Regions from separate parts of the Pseudovibrio sp. W74 genome, predicted to be linked through region 3. Evidence: predicted binding sites of a transcription regulator. Region 3 holds the regulator's gene; each other region holds the start of a gene.
What was found. Region 3 encodes PhoB, which activates phosphate uptake and scavenging genes when phosphate is short. Its sites were predicted from a motif close to TGTCATNNANCTGTCAT; they were not measured.
Positions count from the first base shown of each region.

Region 1 (5,468 bases), on a different contig from region 3:
TTTATTAATGCTGTTATGTCCATGATGCATCCTATGGCCTTCAATCGATACGATGCGCAGTTTTGCGTTTTTGTTGTGAAAGCCTATCCATCGCTGGCGAAAATCATTGTCAGAAAATACAGCCTCAACCTGCTCACCATGCGATATTTCGACAGAAATGCAGTCCGCATCAACGTTCTCGAGGTGTAGAAACTCAGCAACTAGATCGGTAAAAGTTGGCGATAAGTGATCTACGTGGCATTTGAACTGTTTGATGGTAGAGTGTGTAACCGGACATATTATCTGTCCGCCATGTTTGTTGAAGGTATTGTCGCGCCATCTTAAAATGTATGGTCGAACCGCCTGACGAAAAGCTTCTGAAACTCTATCTGGGTGGCTACGTCTTTGCGCCTCGAAGCAAACTTTATAGCTAAAACGTGCGACGGATCCATCTACTCGCTCGACACCAAATCCATGCCCTGACCGAGTTGAGCCATTACTGTATAATCCGATACGCCGAACACCGAGGCCAACTTTTTCTGAACAGCTTGGATGGCGTTGCAATGCATCGAGAACAGCAATTTCAGCTTGCCCAGACAAGAAGTCTCCAGGTAAATGATCGTCCTTGATTTCACGTATGTAGGCTACTGCTTTACTCTTGCTGGTAAACCACAAGCTGCCAAGCTTGACCTGTTCACTTATGCCCATAAACCTGCCAATTGCTAAATGCTGTCCATTGCTGACTTAGATGGGCGCAACTTGATAGTTGCACCCGCCTTTTTTGCAGCTACTCAATCCCCATGCAATTGGCGTAGAACGTGACGGTCGCTGGCCAGTCAGAAAACACACCGCTCACCTTCACGTCCTGTGCCAGCACATCCAGCAGCTCATAAACGCTGCCTTCGCTGGTGATCGCATCATTGATGCTGCGGTAATACCAGCCGCCTTTGTTGTGAGAGAGCAGGCCGGAGCGCTCCAGCGTCCAGGTGAAGATCTTGATGCCAGCCTCATTCGCAGCCTTTGCATAAGCAGATGGCACGATCTTCCCGTTATCCAGAGTGACAAGCATCCAAAGAGGCGGGGAGATATAGTTCACGCCCATCTCTTTCAGCTCAGCCATGGACGGCTTGAAGCTGGTTGGATCGGATGTGTCAAAGCCCTGCATACGGAAGCGTCCATCAAGGAACACGGCCTGCTTGCCAAACTCAGGCTCATTCTTGATCCAGTACAGCACATCATCCAAAAAGAAGGACTGAGGATAAACGTCAGAGGCCGGAACACCAGCTGCTTTATATTCATCAATCAGCTTCTGAGCGAAATCTTCCTGAGTGAACCCATCAAATGGCATTTTCACACTTGGGCGCTTCAACTCCGGCGTAAACTTAACGCCCTGTTCTTTGAAGAGCTCAATGGACTGAGCATGGGTCATCAAAGTGCCACCAGCACCAGCTGCCGCATAAAGGTCTGTGCGCCAGTCAGCTGTGCCTTTCAGGAAGTCCTCAACCGTTGTTGCAGCTGGATTAGAGGCGTCCATCTTGCCGGTGAGACCTTGGAACTCCGCCAATGTGATCTCAGAGGTTCTGCACTCCGCCGCTGCCTTCTCGTCATTGGTAGCAGCAGTAAACGGAGCAACACACGTGCTGGCCAGATCAGTCGCGAGGATATCTGTCGTTGTCGCCAGATCATTTTGAGAATGACGGCAGACCAGCTCTTTGTCCTTGGTGAAGGTAACATCGCATTCCTGCACCCCCGCACCCATCACAGCCGCGGCTTGATAAGACTCTAACGTATGCTCAGGAAACTGCAGCGGTGCCCCACGGTGCCCGATCGTGAAACTGGAAGCCTTTGCAGGATTGCCGATACAGGCGCGCAACTTATCCTTCAACGGGCTCTCTTGCATCTGCTCAACGAGAAAAGCAGGCCGCGGCCCCAACTGGGCAGCTTGTGCGCTCACAGTAAGGCAGGTGCCAGCCACCAAACCAAGCGCAGCAGTACGAACAAAGTGCATAAAAAGATCCCTCCCGATCATCTGAAGCGTAGTCCCGCAAAGTGCCTCTAGAACTCGCCCATGCAATTTTCGGGATAGTTTTACAGAATAAACTGAAGGAGATAAGGGTAAATATGTAGCTATGAATCTCAATTCTGTGTGCAGAGCTGAATCTGACGCTGCGTGAAAATATCCTCACTCACTAAAAAATAAACCATATTTGTCCGCAGTTTGTCTTGACCCTGTCGTAAACATCCCTCAGATATATAGTGACACGAAAGAGGAGAAACTGAACGTGTCGACTATATCCGATAGCGACGTTGTGATGGAAAGCCGTTCCATCCGTACGCCTGAGACAATTCCCCCACAATCCTTTAAAGATGCCAGTGAAGCTGTTGCGCACCTGATCTATCTGTTTGATCGGGCGACTGACTTTCTACGTGAGAATTTTAAAGAGGCTGCACAGGGCAGCATGTCGGAAACCAGGGTCAGAGCATTTTACCCGGAACTGCGATTTGAAGTATCCAGCCACATCCGCGTTGATACGCGCCTGTCCTATGGCTTTGTGGCAAGGCCTGGCAAATATAAGACCACAGTCACCCGGCCAGATCTGTTTAAGAACTACCTGGAACATCAGATTGATCTCCTGATCAAAAACCACGGTCTTGAAGTGGTGATCGCTGAAAGTGATCAGCCGATCCCGCTGCACTTTGCCTTTTATGATGGTGCACACGTGGAAGGCGCTTTGCCATCCAGCGAAGAGCGCCCGCTGCGTGATGTGTTTGATGTGCCGGATCTTGCCGTCATGGATGATGCCATCTCCAATGGCACCTACCGTTCAAAAGATGGCTTTGAGCCGCTGGCGCCGTTTACGGCTCCGCGCGTGGATTATTCCCTGCATCGCTTACAGCACTACACCGCAACCGCGCCGCGCTATTTCCAGAACTTCGTGCTCTTCACAAACTATCAGTTCTACATTGATGGCTTTGCGCAGATGGCAAAAGAGCTGATCAATGATCCGGAGAGCGGATATGTGGCCTTTGTCGAGCCGGGCAATCTCATCACCTATGCAGGTGATAAAGAGCCGCGCGAAGGTGTGGCCCCGCTGCGCCTGCCACAAATGCCAGCCTATCACCTGCTGCGAGAAGATAACTCCGGTATCACCATGGTGAACATCGGTGTTGGCCCGTCCAATGCAAAAACCATCACCGACCACATTGCAGTGCTTCGCCCACATGCCTGGTTGATGCTCGGCCACTGCGCTGGGCTCAGAAGCAGCCAGCAGCTCGGTGATTACGTACTGGCTCATGGTTATGTGCGTGAAGACAAGGTGCTGGATGCTGACCTGCCAACATGGGTTCCAATCCCGCCACTGGCAGAAGTGCAGGTCGCGCTGGAAGATGCCGTTGAAAAGACCACCGGTTACAGCGGCTATGACCTGAAGCGTGTGATGCGCACAGGAACCGTAGCCTCCATCGATAACCGCAACTGGGAACTGCGCGACCACCGCGAGCCGGTGCAGCGTTTCTCCCAGTCCCGTGCGATCGCGCTGGATATGGAATCTGCAACCATCGCTGCCAACGGTTTCCGCTTCCGCGTTCCTTATGGAACCTTGCTCTGCGTATCAGACAAGCCGCTGCATGGGGAATTGAAGCTGCCCGGCATGGCGACAGACTTCTACCGGACGCAAGTGAACCAGCATCTGGAAATTGGTGTGAAGACCATGGAGGTCCTGAGGGAAATGCCGTTGGAACGGCTCCACTCTCGCAAACTCCGCAGCTTCATGGAAACCGCATTCCAATAAGCACTGATCAGCATTTGTAGAAACAAGAAAAGCCGGGCTCCAGACCCGGCTTTTTGCTGCGCACTTAAATCACGCCACCGGCCTTCAGCGCTTTCATCATCACTGTTGGCAGGGCTTCTCCCTCAAGCTCATCTGGTGCTGACCACCAATAGCCGTCAGGTTCATCATAATGCGCTGGTGCCTGTGCCTGCCAGACGCTCATTTCCAGATGGAAATGCGTGAAAGTGTGCTTCACATCCTTCGGCGTACGCACCCAGTCCGCAGTGATCGGAGCATGTGAGAGGTCTTCCATCGCTGCATTATCTGCCCAATGCGTGGTGATGGGCTCACTCATGCCAGCAAGCAGTCCTTTATCTTTGCGTTTGCGCAAAAGAATGCGGCCACGTGCATCGCTGAGCAGAAAGGCCATACCGCGTCGTGTCGGTTTCACCTTCTTGGGGGCTTTGCGTGGCAGCGTGTCCGCAATGCCTTGCCTGCGACCCTCACAAACATCCATCCACGGGCAGATGCCACAGGCCGGAGACTTCGGCGTGCAGATCGTGGCACCAAGGTCCATGATGGCCTGCGCAAAGTCACCGGGTCGGTCATGCGGCGTCACTTCAGCCATCAACGGCTTCACTTCAGCTTTGAGGGCAGGGAGCTCTGTCAGCAATGCGTGGCGGCGGGACAGAACCCTCTCCACATTGCCATCAACCACAGCTGCATGGCGCCCAAAGGCTATCGTGGAGATTGCAGCAGCCGTGTAAGGACCGATGCCGGGGAGCTTTAAAAGCCGCTCTTCTTCCTCAGGAAAACGCCCATTGTGATGCAATTGGACAAATTTTGCACACTTATACAGATTTCTTGCACGGGAATAATAACCAAGCCCAGCCCACGCTTTTAGGATGTCTTCTTCCTCCGCATTGGCCATATCAGCAAGTGTTGGCCATGTCTTTATGAAGAGATTGAAGTAGTTTTTCACTGCCGCAACAGTAGTCTGCTGAAGCATGATTTCTGAGAGCCAGACATGGTAAGGGTCTGGTTTTACACCGGAAAGTATATCAGCTGGAGCTGTTCGCCATGGCAGTTGGCGAGAATTTCTGTCATACCAGTAAAGAACAACTAGATTATCTTGCATGGTTTTGTGGGTTAACCTTGGTTTTGATCCCTAAATAATTGGGGTTCCCTTGGTAATTCATGGTACCGCGGAAAACGGGACTGAATTAAGACTAATATAAAGCAATGGTCATATATGTGCCTTAATCTAATGGCGTGATGAAGACGATGAAAGCAACTGCGCAAAATCGGGTTTCCAGGAGATCAAGCCATCAGTTAAACGAGCTGATTGGTAAGACCATGCACCCTGTCGCGCGCAAGCGCGGATTTGCCAGTGCCGACCTTCTCACCGCCTGGCCAGAACTTGTCGGCAAGAAGTATCACGGAAAAGTACAGCCCGGTAGGCTTGTTTGGCCAAGAGCCAAAAGCTCTGAAGGAGAGCCGGTTGCAGAACCTGCAACACTTCTTGTTCATGCGGATGGCTCCACTGCTTTGTTTTTTACGCATGAAGCTCCACAACTGCGAGATCGGATAAACGCCTTTTTAGGCTGGAATGCGGTTGGCCGCATCAAGGTTGTGCAGCGTCCGGCGCTCAGAACCAAAAAAATCACACCAAAACCGCTTCGTGAGCTGTCAGAAATTGAAAACCGCCGCATCGAGCAG
Region 1 is NZ_LMCJ01000057.1:76,741-82,208, reverse strand. It holds gene PsW74_RS23335 (DUF3223 domain-containing protein) at 1-687, opposite strand, end outside; gene PsW74_RS23330 (glycerophosphodiester phosphodiesterase family protein) at 767-1,987, opposite strand; gene PsW74_RS23325 (AMP nucleosidase) at 2,292-3,770, shown strand; gene mutY (A/G-specific adenine glycosylase) at 3,835-4,887, opposite strand; gene PsW74_RS23315 (DciA family protein) at 5,034-5,468, shown strand, end outside.
Region 1: the regulator PhoB is predicted to act here: its motif matches at 2,199-2,215, upstream of PsW74_RS23330 (glycerophosphodiester phosphodiesterase family protein).

Region 2 (5,468 bases), on a different contig from region 3:
AGCTACGCGAAGACCGCGACCATGCAGCAAATGCTAGTGAGGCAAAATCTCGTTTTCTTGCGATGGTCAGTCACGAAATTCGTACGCCCTTAAACGGCGTCTTGGGCATGGCAGATTTGTTGGATGACACGACAACCACTGCAGAGCAGCAAAACTATATTAATGCGATCAGAACTTCAGGCTCCACACTTTTAATGCTTATTGATGAGGTTCTTGATTACTCCAAGATCGAAGCGGGTAAGCTGGAATTGGAATCTGGCAGTGTTGAGCTTACTCCGCTAGTGGAGCGCGTTGTGGAGTTGCTCTCTCCCAAAGCTCATGCAAAGGGGTTGCAGATTGGTTCATTTATCAGTCCATCCGTTCCAGATACCATTCAGAGCGACCCTGCACGATTACAGCAAATCCTATACAATCTGGTTGGAAACGCGATCAAATTTACAGAAGAGGGCGGTGTTTCATTAGTCCTGAAAGTCGCTACTGATACCACAGGCCATCATTTGCTAGAGTTCGCCATTAAAGATACTGGCCCTGGCATGGATGAAATCACTGCAGCTCGCATCTTCCGGGAATTTGAACAGGGTGAGTATGGCCGCGATCGCAAGTTCGATGGAGCTGGCCTGGGTCTGGCAATTTCCAAACGGCTGGCTGAGCTAATGGGAAGTTCACTCACCGTTCAGAGTCAGTTGGGTTGCGGCTCCACCTTCCTTCTTGAGATGCCTGTTGATGAGATTTCTGCAGACCCTGCCGAAAGTCATGAAGATCGCATCGCGATCGTAACCAGCAATCAGATTGAAGCCAGCCTTGTCCATAAAACGCTCAACACCAGCGGGTTCATTCACACCAAGGTTCTGGAAGTAGACGAGCTCGAAGAATTGCCTCTAACGCCACCTTTTGACCGTTTGCTTGTTGGTGAAGAATTTGTGGGACGCATTCGCAAATTCTATGGGCAGCAATCTGAGAGTGCGCCAGAGATCTTTGTCCTCATTAAACCACAGGAGCGGGCGCGGATTGCAGATATCAAGACCGGGGAGTTTTCTGGTTACTTGACCCGTCCTGTTCGTCGCAGCTCACTGCTTCGGGTACTCTCCCCCGGTTTGCTGCAGACTGACGCGGTAGATAACGATGTAATAGAAAAAGAGGTGGCGCCTATACAGCAAGGCCAAAACACAAATCTCAATGTATTAGTGGCCGAAGATAATCCAATTAACTGGATGCTGGTTCAAGCACTACTGGACAAACTGGGCCACAGATCGGAGCTTGCGGAGGATGGGCATAAGGCTGTTTCGCTCTGTGCCAGCGGCACGTTTGATATTGTGCTTATGGATCTGCACATGCCCGGTCTGGATGGACTTGAAGCCATCTCCAAAATTAGAGGCAGGGAAGACAAATCTGCGTCGCAAGTGCCAATTTATGTTGTTTCAGCAGATGTTATGCCGGAGGCAAAAGAAGAGGCTATTAAGGCCGGAGCAGACGGTTTTTTAAGCAAACCCCTAAAAAAGCAGGATCTTGAGGCTGTTTTAAAACGCTATGCTAAGGGATAGCTCGGTATATTTAGCCTGTTCAATATCACGAGGCGGTTGTTATACTCAGATTAACCGCGACCGCAGCATTGTTTAGCAAATGTGAGCGTCGTTACGCGGGTAAATGTTGGTGTTGTGTCACTCAACTGTCCTAAAATGGGCTTATATCACAGATTGACTACCCAAAATTGACATGGGTGACTCAATTGGTGCAAATTCAGAAAGGCGTTCTCATTATTGCAATGTTTCTTAAGCACCTAAGCAATATGAGATAATAATAGTATGGCTGGATCTGGACATATTTCCCCGATGAAAGTCCTAAAAAAGTTCACACCGAGTAAGCTGTCAGGGCGACCTGCGCCGCGGTGGATCCCTCAGGCAATGCTTGGAAAAATACCGGAGGCAGGACAAAGCCTCGGTAAGGTCGGCCCACTCGAGGTTCGTCTTTCCAACGGAGCCAAAGAACTCAAGCAATCTCAGCGTTTACGCTACGAAGTGTTTTACGAAGAGATGTCCGCTATTGCAGATGCACAAACTCAGTTATCGCGTCTTGATCGCGACAGTTATGACGAGATTTGTGATCATCTATTGGTCGTTGATCACAACAGTCAGGTTCGCAACAAACCATTTTCCAAACTCAAGCCGCAGATCGTAGGCACTTACCGATTGCTCCGTCAGGAACTTGCACAGCTCAATGGCGGTTTCTACACAGCAGGCGAGTTTGATATTCAAGGGATTCTGGATCGTCACAGTGATCTGAATTTCATGGAACTCGGTCGTTCTTGTGTTTTGAAACCTTATCGCACCAAGAAGACCGTAGAATTGCTATGGCATGGCATCTGGTCTTATGTGCTGACGAATAATGTAGATGTTATGATTGGCTGTGCCTCTATCGAAGGTACTGATCCTGATCTTCTTGCTGAGCAGCTTTCCTTCCTGCATCATTTTGCTAGTGCGCCAGAAGAATGGCATGTATCAGCACTGCCGGACCAGTATGTAGAAATGAACCGCATTGCGAAAGATCAGGTGGATCAACGCGCTGCGCTACGTTCTCTACCACCGCTGATTAAAGGATATCTACGCCTTGGCGCCTATATCGGTAACGGAGCAGTTGTTGATCACCAGTTCGGTACCACTGATGTTTTGATCATCATGCCAGTGTCCAAGCTGAACTCACGCTATGTGAACTACTATGGTCAAGATGCCAGCCGGTATTCCAGCTGATCACAGAGCTACTAGTATCTCAAAATGGAGAGGGCGGGTTTCCGCCCTTTTTTATTTGCGTAGAAGCGCTAACATCTCTTCATATTTGTGGCATTTCCCGGCCAACTCCGCGCAATTCACCTCAATAGCTTAACGCTCAATTAAGCGTGTTTCCCTAAAATCGTTCGTGTTTTGTATCCAGGTTGCGACCTCCCTCCCAAGCGGTCAGTAGCCTGAGTTTGTTCAGGCTTGCTCAATCTTTAATGGCAATATTTGCCCAAAATTTGAGTGATTGGTACTGGGGTGTTTTAAAGTTATGGCGACAGGCCAAAATGGAAATGGCAAAAAACGGAGGCCAGTGCGCCCCGGGCAACGCCCTTCCGGCAGGCCGCCTCAACACCCTGAGGGACAGCGTCTTAAACGCCCAGCACAACCTCAACGCCCACGCTTACAAGGCGTCGCATTGCGTCCGGACGAGGTGGAAGATTATATTCGCCGCCCGAGCAAAACCAACGCTCCAAGCAAGCAATCATCATCAGGGCAACGCTCTTCACCGCAAAACCCAACGGCACAGGCCAGAAAACCTGCACCTCAACGTGCCAGACCTGCGCAAGGAGCGCCAGTCAAGAAGCCTGCCAAAAAGCCTAGCCGCAAGGCACGTCAACAGACACTGGCAGCTCTTGATGCAGCAACCTCCTCTGGCAAGCCAAAGAGCCAAAGCAAGTTTCGACGGTTCTTGTGGAAGTCCTTTCGCTTTTCCATGTATTGGAGCGTCGTACTTGGCATTTGGGGGATCGTCGTTGTTGGCGGTATTCTCACCTATTACGCTGCGCATTTGCCACCAGCATCGGAGTGGGCTGTTCCGCAACGCCCACCTAACGTGCGCATCGTTTCAGCAAACGGCACTTTGATTGCCAATCGTGGAGATACCGGCGGAGAGGCCGTCCGTCTTGAGCAGTTGCCTACGTATCTGCCTGAAGCTGTAATGGCTATTGAAGACAGGCGGTTCAGGTATCATTTCGGCATCGATCCAATTGGTCTCGCCCGCGCTGCATTTGTCAACTACACCAGCGGGCGAACTGTACAGGGCGGATCAACACTCACACAGCAGCTGGCGAAGAACCTGTTCCTAAAGCCTGAGCGCACCATGCAACGCAAGATGCAGGAAGTGGTGATGGCGCTGTGGTTGGAGTGGAATTACAGCAAGGACGAAATTCTGGAGATGTACCTTAACCGGGTGTATCTCGGTGCCGGGGCTTATGGTGTTGATGCCGCCTCGCGGGTTTACTTTGGCAAATCCGCTCATCTCATCAATCTTGCTGAAGCGGCAACCATTGCAGGACTTCTGAAAGCACCTAGTAAATATGCCCCCACACGCAATGCCGCTCTTGCAGAGGGTCGTGCGCAGGTGGTGATCGCATCAATGCATAAGGCTGGCTTCATCACCGCTGATGACGCTAAGAATGCCCTGTTCAACCCGGCGAACGTGGTCACAAGCCATAACAGCAGCAGTGGCAATTATGTCGCTGATTATGTGATGGAGTTGCTACCTGGCTTCGTCGGCTCTATTGGCGAGGACATCATCGTCGATACCACCATCGATTGGGACATGCAGCAAGCGGCAGAAACGGCGCTGACCACTCGAATTGCGGAGTCTCGCCAAGAGTTTAATGTCACACAAGGCGCGGTTGTTACGCTCAATCGCAGTGGTGCAATCCGTGCTCTGGTTGGTGGTGTTGATTATCGGAAAAGCCAGTTCAACCGCGCTGTTTATGCACGCAGACAGCCGGGATCCGCCTTCAAACCGTTTGTTTATCTTGCGGCATTGGAACGGGGTATGACCCCTAATACTGTCCGCAGGGATGCTCGTGTCACCTACAGGGGCTGGACGCCGAAGAACTACACCAAGCGATACTACGGCGATGTGACACTGACGCAAGCGCTTGCATTTTCGATCAACACCGTTGCAGCAAAGCTGGCGCATGAGGTTGGTCCGGCCAACGTGGCGCGTACAGCACGTCGTCTGGGCATTACATCTGCGCTCAAGTCCAATCCGTCCATCGCTCTTGGAACTTCAGAGGTTACCCCGCTTGAGATTGCAGCTGCGTATGTGCCTTTCTCCAATGGCGGATATGGTGTCGTTCCTCATGTGGTACGGCAAATTCGAAATGAACATGGTAAAGTGCTTTATCGCCGTTCCGGTGATGGTACAGGACGCGTTGTTCGCGGAGATAAGCTGAGTGAAATCAATATTATGATGGCACAAACAGTCTATGGAGGCACAGGAAAACGCGCGCTGTTGGCTGGACGACCGGCGGGAGGCAAAACCGGTACAACGCAAGGCTACAAAGATGCGTGGTTCATTGGTTATACAAACTCACTCACCACTGCGGTTTGGCTTGGAAACGACAACAACAAGCCAATGAAGAAGGTGAGTGGGGGTACACTGCCAGCAGAAATCTGGGCATGGGTGATGGAGACAGAGCATCAGGATATCCCGATTGCCAGACTGCCGGGGGTGCCGATTAATCTTGCGGAAACATCACCATTGCTAAAGCCGGGTACCGCGCCTACGCGTCGTCAACCAACATTTTTGGCAGCTCCTCAGCAACCACAGCCACCAAGGCCTGCTGTTCAAGCAACAACAGCTCCGCGCCCGCAAAACAACTCCAGCACAAGCCCCCTGGACCTGCTTGGAAGGTTGTTTGGCGGTGGCTAGCTATTCCTGTCCGTAAAGGTGAAGTT
Region 2 is NZ_LMCJ01000004.1:147,059-152,526, forward strand. It holds gene PsW74_RS03830 (PAS domain-containing hybrid sensor histidine kinase/response regulator) at 1-1,541, shown strand, start outside; gene PsW74_RS03835 (GNAT family N-acyltransferase) at 1,902-2,744, shown strand; gene PsW74_RS03840 (PBP1A family penicillin-binding protein) at 3,040-5,442, shown strand; gene PsW74_RS03845 (SprT family zinc-dependent metalloprotease) at 5,443-5,468, opposite strand, start outside.
Region 2: the regulator PhoB is predicted to act here: its motif matches at 1,657-1,673, upstream of PsW74_RS03835 (GNAT family N-acyltransferase).

Region 3 (5,468 bases):
CTCTTCCGGGCATCGTGTCCGCTCTCATCCTCGCCATCTCCCGCGCCATTGGTGAAACCATGATCGTGGTGATGGCTGCAGGGCTTGCCGCAAACATAACGGCAAACCCGCTGGAAGCTGTAACAACCGTGACCGTGCAAATCGTCACCTTGCTGGTCGGTGACCAGGAATTCGACAGCGCGAAAACACTCGCAGCATTTGCACTCGGTCTTCTCCTCTTCTGCATCACACTTGCTCTGAACATCTTCGCTCTGCGCGTCGTGAAGAAATATAGGGAACAGTATGATTGATATCGCTCAGGACACTGCCGGTACTGCCATTGGCGGGCGTGTCAAAGGCATTCCTTCCGGCGTCCATACGACAGACGAAGCTCGCAAGCGCCTGAAAAAGCGCTACAGCATGGAAGCGCGCTTTAAGGCTTATGGCATGGGTGCCATTGCACTGGCCGCAACATTTCTGGTTCTGCTGCTCTTCACAATTGTCGGCTCAGGCTTGCCTGCCTTCACTTACAACTACGTAAGCGTGCCGCTCAATCTGAGTGCAGAAAAGGTCGATCCAGCCAATCCGGCTGGCGCAAGCTACAACAAGATCATTCGCGACGGACTGAAGGCAGAATTGCCATTCGCTTCCGACCGTAAAAACCGCCGTGTGCTTTATTCTCTGGTGTCCTCCGGTGCCAATGTCACGCTGCAAAAGCAAGCAATAGCTGATCCATCCATACTGGGTGGGACTGGCCCGGTTGCGATCCCGCTCTCCGACTTTGCCGACCTTTATGTCAAAGGTCTGATCACAAAGAAAACCGAGATCGCCACCTCAAGCGCAGCAACAGTTTCCGGCACGGACGGTCAGGTGACCATCAGTGCGCAGAAGCCTGAGTTTGAGCAGATCCTTGCGGCGTTGAAGACCTATTATGATCGTGAAATCGAACTGCTGACAGGCAAGATCGAAGCGCGTGGCCGATCAGAAATCAGCGTGAAAACCAAGATCGCAGGCTTGGAAACCCGGTTGGCCAACGAGAAAGATCCTCTCGTAGCACAGCGCCTGACCTCTGAGGTTGAAGGCAATAAAGCCGCTCTGGTCAAGATCATAAACGCACTGGAAAAGCAAAAAGCTGAACTGGTTACTCTGCAGGGCCATCTTGCCAACATTGGCACGGGCGGTACGCTCAACGCCAACATGCCAAGTTTCTTTGTAGAGGTGAACGGCGGAACCATTAAAGCAGAAAAGGTAACACCAACCAGCGTCACCGGAACAGCCTTTATTCCGCTGTCTACGGATGCTGCCGTGCCTGCTGGCCAGTGGGGCATTGAAGAGTTAGAAACGCCAGAAACTTTCCGCAAATTCTCAGATAAAGAGATCGCCTACACCGAGTATCTGGTCTCCAAAGGCACTGTCGTAAACGAGTGGAACTCTATCTTCTTCAAGTCCGGAGCAAGCCGTGAGCCGGAGATGGCAGGCATTTGGGGTGCAGCCGTTGGCTCCTTCTGGACCATGCTCGTCACACTGTCCCTCTCGTTCCCAATTGGTGTGTCTGCTGCGATCTATCTGGAAGAGTTCGCACCCAAAAACCGCTGGACCCACTTGATTGAGGTGAACATCAACAATCTGGCTGCGGTGCCGTCCATTGTGTTTGGCCTGCTTGGTCTGGCAGTGTTCCTCAACGTCTTTGGATTACCGCGATCGGCGCCGGTCGTCGGTGGTATGGTGCTGGCTCTCATGACCCTGCCAACCATCATCATCGCTTCCCGCGCAGCGCTTCAGGCCGTGCCTCCAAGCATCCGTGAAGCCGCGCTCGGCGTCGGGGCGTCCCGCTTGCAGGCTGTGTTCCATCATGTGCTGCCACTGGCAATGCCGGGCATCCTGACCGGAACCATCATCGGCATGGCGCAGGCCCTGGGTGAGACCGCACCGCTTCTCATGATCGGTATGGTGGCCTTCATCGTAGACATCCCGGCAAGTCCGGTTGATCCCTCTACTGTGCTGCCAGTGCAGATCTTCATGTGGGCAGACTTTCCGGAACCTGCCTTCCAGCAGAAAACCTCTGCCGCGATCATGGTGCTGCTCGGTTTCCTGATCTCGATGAATGCAATCGCAATCGTCCTTCGTAAACGTTTTGAGCGCCGCTGGTGATTTGAAAGGCAAGATCATGGCATTGGAAATGACCACAGACACCGAGAGTGCAATGGATACAACAATGAACGCCCCTCCAGCCGTTTCAGCTGAAGGCGAAACACTCAAGATGCGTGGCCGCGATGTAAAAGTGTTTTACGGCGACAAGCAGGCCCTTCATGGTGTCGATCTGGATGTCCGCAAAAATCAGGTGACCGCGCTGATCGGCCCGTCCGGTTGCGGCAAGTCCACCTTCCTGCGCTGTCTGAACCGCATGAACGACACCATCGACATCTGCCGCGTGCAAGGCGACATTCTCCTCGACAACGACGATGTCTACGACCCGCGCATTGATGTGGTGGAACTGCGGGCCCGTGTTGGCATGGTGTTCCAGAAGCCCAACCCGTTCCCAAAATCAATCTTTGAGAACGTGGCTTACGGCCCACGCATCCACGGTCTGGCACAAGGCAAGTCAGATCTGGAAGATATCGTCGCAAGTTCTCTGCAGCGTGCAGGTTTGTTTGAAGAAGTGAAAGACCGTCTGGACGAGCCGGGCACAGGCCTTTCCGGTGGTCAGCAGCAGCGCTTGTGCATCGCGCGCGCAATCGCTGTGTCTCCGGAAGTGATCCTGATGGATGAGCCGTGTTCTGCGCTCGACCCGATTGCCACCGCGAAAGTGGAAGAGCTGATGGACGAACTGCGCCAGAACTACACCATCGTCATCGTAACCCACTCCATGCAGCAGGCCGCACGTGTGTCCCAGCGCACCGCGTTCTTCCATCTGGGTAATCTGGTGGAAGAGGGGCTGACCAACGACATCTTCACCAACCCCAAAGACCAGCGCACGCAGGATTACATCACAGGCCGTTTTGGTTAAAAATAAAAGAGCGGTACTCTAAGGAGATATCCGATGAAAGATCATATTGTCTCTTCCTTCAATGAAGAGCTGAAAGAACTGGCCGGACGTGTCGTTGAAATGGGCGGACTGGCAGAAACCCTGGTTCACGACGCCGTCACAGCACTGCTGAGACAGGACCGCGAACTGGCAACCCGCACCATCGCCGCCGACCAGCGCCTGGACAACATGCAGGCCGAGCTGGAAGAGCTGTGCATCTCCGTGATCGCACGCCGTCAGCCAATGGCAAGCGATCTGCGCGACATCATCGCCGCCATGCGCATCTCCAACGATCTGGAGCGCGTCGGCGACATGGCCAAGAACATTGGCAAGCGGACGCTGGCCATTGAATCTGAATTCAACAACAAGCAGCTCGCTGTGGGTGTTGAGCACATGTCTGATCTGGCACTTGAACAGCTCAAAGCCGTTCTGGATGCCTACACCTCTGGCGATCTTGAGGTTGTCCAGCGCGTACATGTTCGCGATGACGAAGTGGATGCGCTTTATACAAGCCTGTTCCGTCAGCTGCTCACCTACATGATGGAAGACCCGCGTTCCATCACCATGTGCGCGCACTTGTTGTTCTGCGCAAAGAATATTGAGCGCATCGGTGATCATGCAACCAATATTGCAGAAAACATCTACTACATGATCTCCGGAAGCCACCTTCCAACAGATCGTCCAAAGACGGACGAGCTGGCGCAGAGCACAACCGTGTAGAGTGTGTTCACTTATAACGAGCAGAACACACGCAATTGCTTTATAAGAGAAGGTGCAAAGAGAGCACTTTAATATGCCTAAGATACTGATTGTAGAAGACGAAGAACCGCTAAGCCTGCTGCTGCGCTATAACCTTGAAGCAGAGGGCTACACTGTTGACGTGTGCGCAAGAGGAGATGAGGCGGAAGTCCTGCTGCAGGAAAGCCAGCCGGACCTGCTGCTGCTGGATTGGATGCTTCCGGGCCTCTCTGGCATCGAGCTCTGCCGTCGTTTGCGGGCACGCTCAGAAACCGAGCGCATGCCGATTATCATGCTCACAGCGCGCGGCGAAGAATCCGAGCGCATCCGCGGTCTGGCAACCGGGGCCGATGATTACGTCGTTAAACCGTTCTCCGTTCCGGAACTTATGGCCCGTGTTCGTGCGATCTTCCGCCGTGCATTGCCAGAAGTTGTCTCCACAATGCTCAAATCTGGCGACATCGAGCTCGACCGCGAAACCCACCGCGTGCGCAGAACAGGTCGCGAAATCCACCTCGGCCCCACGGAATATCGCCTGCTGGAGTTCCTCATGAGCGCACCGGGCCGCGTTTACTCCCGTGAACAGCTGCTGGATGGTGTCTGGGGCCATGATGTCTACGTAGATGAGCGCACCGTGGACGTCCACGTAGGCCGCCTGCGCAAAGCCATCAACAAAGGCCGCATGAAAGACCCGATCCGCACCGTTCGCGGCGCCGGATACGCTTTCAACGACCAGTTCGCTGTTGGGTAATTGATCTCTGCTATATGCGCATTGTGAAACTGCATCTCCCTTCCAGAGGTGCAGACCAAAAACAATGCGGATAACAAATGATAATCAAGACGGTTGATCGAGCGACCGCTCATATCTACGACAATCTCTGTCAGGCCTATGAGGCAGAGTTCTCACCTCTCACACACAAACATCCAAACGCGGATGGTTTGTTTGGCAAAGACACGCTCCTTGAAGGCAACATCACCGGCTATCTGGCTCTAAATGATGATATCCCCGCCGGGTTAGCTGCAATCAGGCGGCAAGATCATCACGACTTTGAAGTCTGCGAGTTTTATGTGGTGCCAGTGTTCCGCAGGGATAAACTGGGACAGCGTTTTGCGGCTGCGTTGTTTGATCAAATGCCCGGTAACTGGCAGATAAAGCAGATTGAAGGCGCTGATCAGGCCATTGCCTTTTGGCGTTCCGTTATCAGCACCTACACCTCAGGTCAGTTTTTGGAAGAAAACTATACGGACCCATACTGGGGCGCCGTCACCCGCCAAACTTTTAAAACACACTAGTTCTCAGGCCAGAGCGACAAGCGCCAGATCAGAACGGCACCAAAAACAGCAAAAAGCCGGGCTTTGGACCCGGCTCAATACGTTGCTTTTCAGCTCAGATTAGCTTGCGCGGCGGTTGCGGCGGTCGCTGACGGGCTGATAGGCAATGCTGCGGTGATGCGCACAATAAGGTGTGCCTGCATCTGACTGGCGCCCACAGAAATAGAAGTCATCAGAACTCGGATCACCAATCGGCCACTTACAGGTGCGCTCATTCAATGTCAGGATGGAGGCGCGCTCTGAAACCGGAATAAAGAGATCGGAGGTTGGGACTGGAGAAATTTCTGGTTGGATAGCTTCAATCGGTTCAACTTTAAGGGCGTTGGCACCGGCTATCGTTGGCTGAATTTGTCGGGGACTTGGGGAAGGCGCAACAGCTGCAATCGCTTCAGCC
Region 3 is NZ_LMCJ01000003.1:44,505-49,972, forward strand. It holds gene pstC (phosphate ABC transporter permease subunit PstC) at 1-290, shown strand, start outside; partial or broken gene PsW74_RS30175 (DUF3333 domain-containing protein) at 283-789, shown strand; partial or broken gene pstA (phosphate ABC transporter permease PstA) at 1,312-2,130, shown strand; gene pstB (phosphate ABC transporter ATP-binding protein PstB) at 2,183-2,986, shown strand; gene phoU (phosphate signaling complex protein PhoU) at 3,020-3,724, shown strand; gene phoB (phosphate regulon transcriptional regulator PhoB) at 3,798-4,493, shown strand; gene PsW74_RS02600 (GNAT family N-acetyltransferase) at 4,571-5,035, shown strand; gene PsW74_RS02605 (GcrA family cell cycle regulator) at 5,135-5,468, opposite strand, start outside.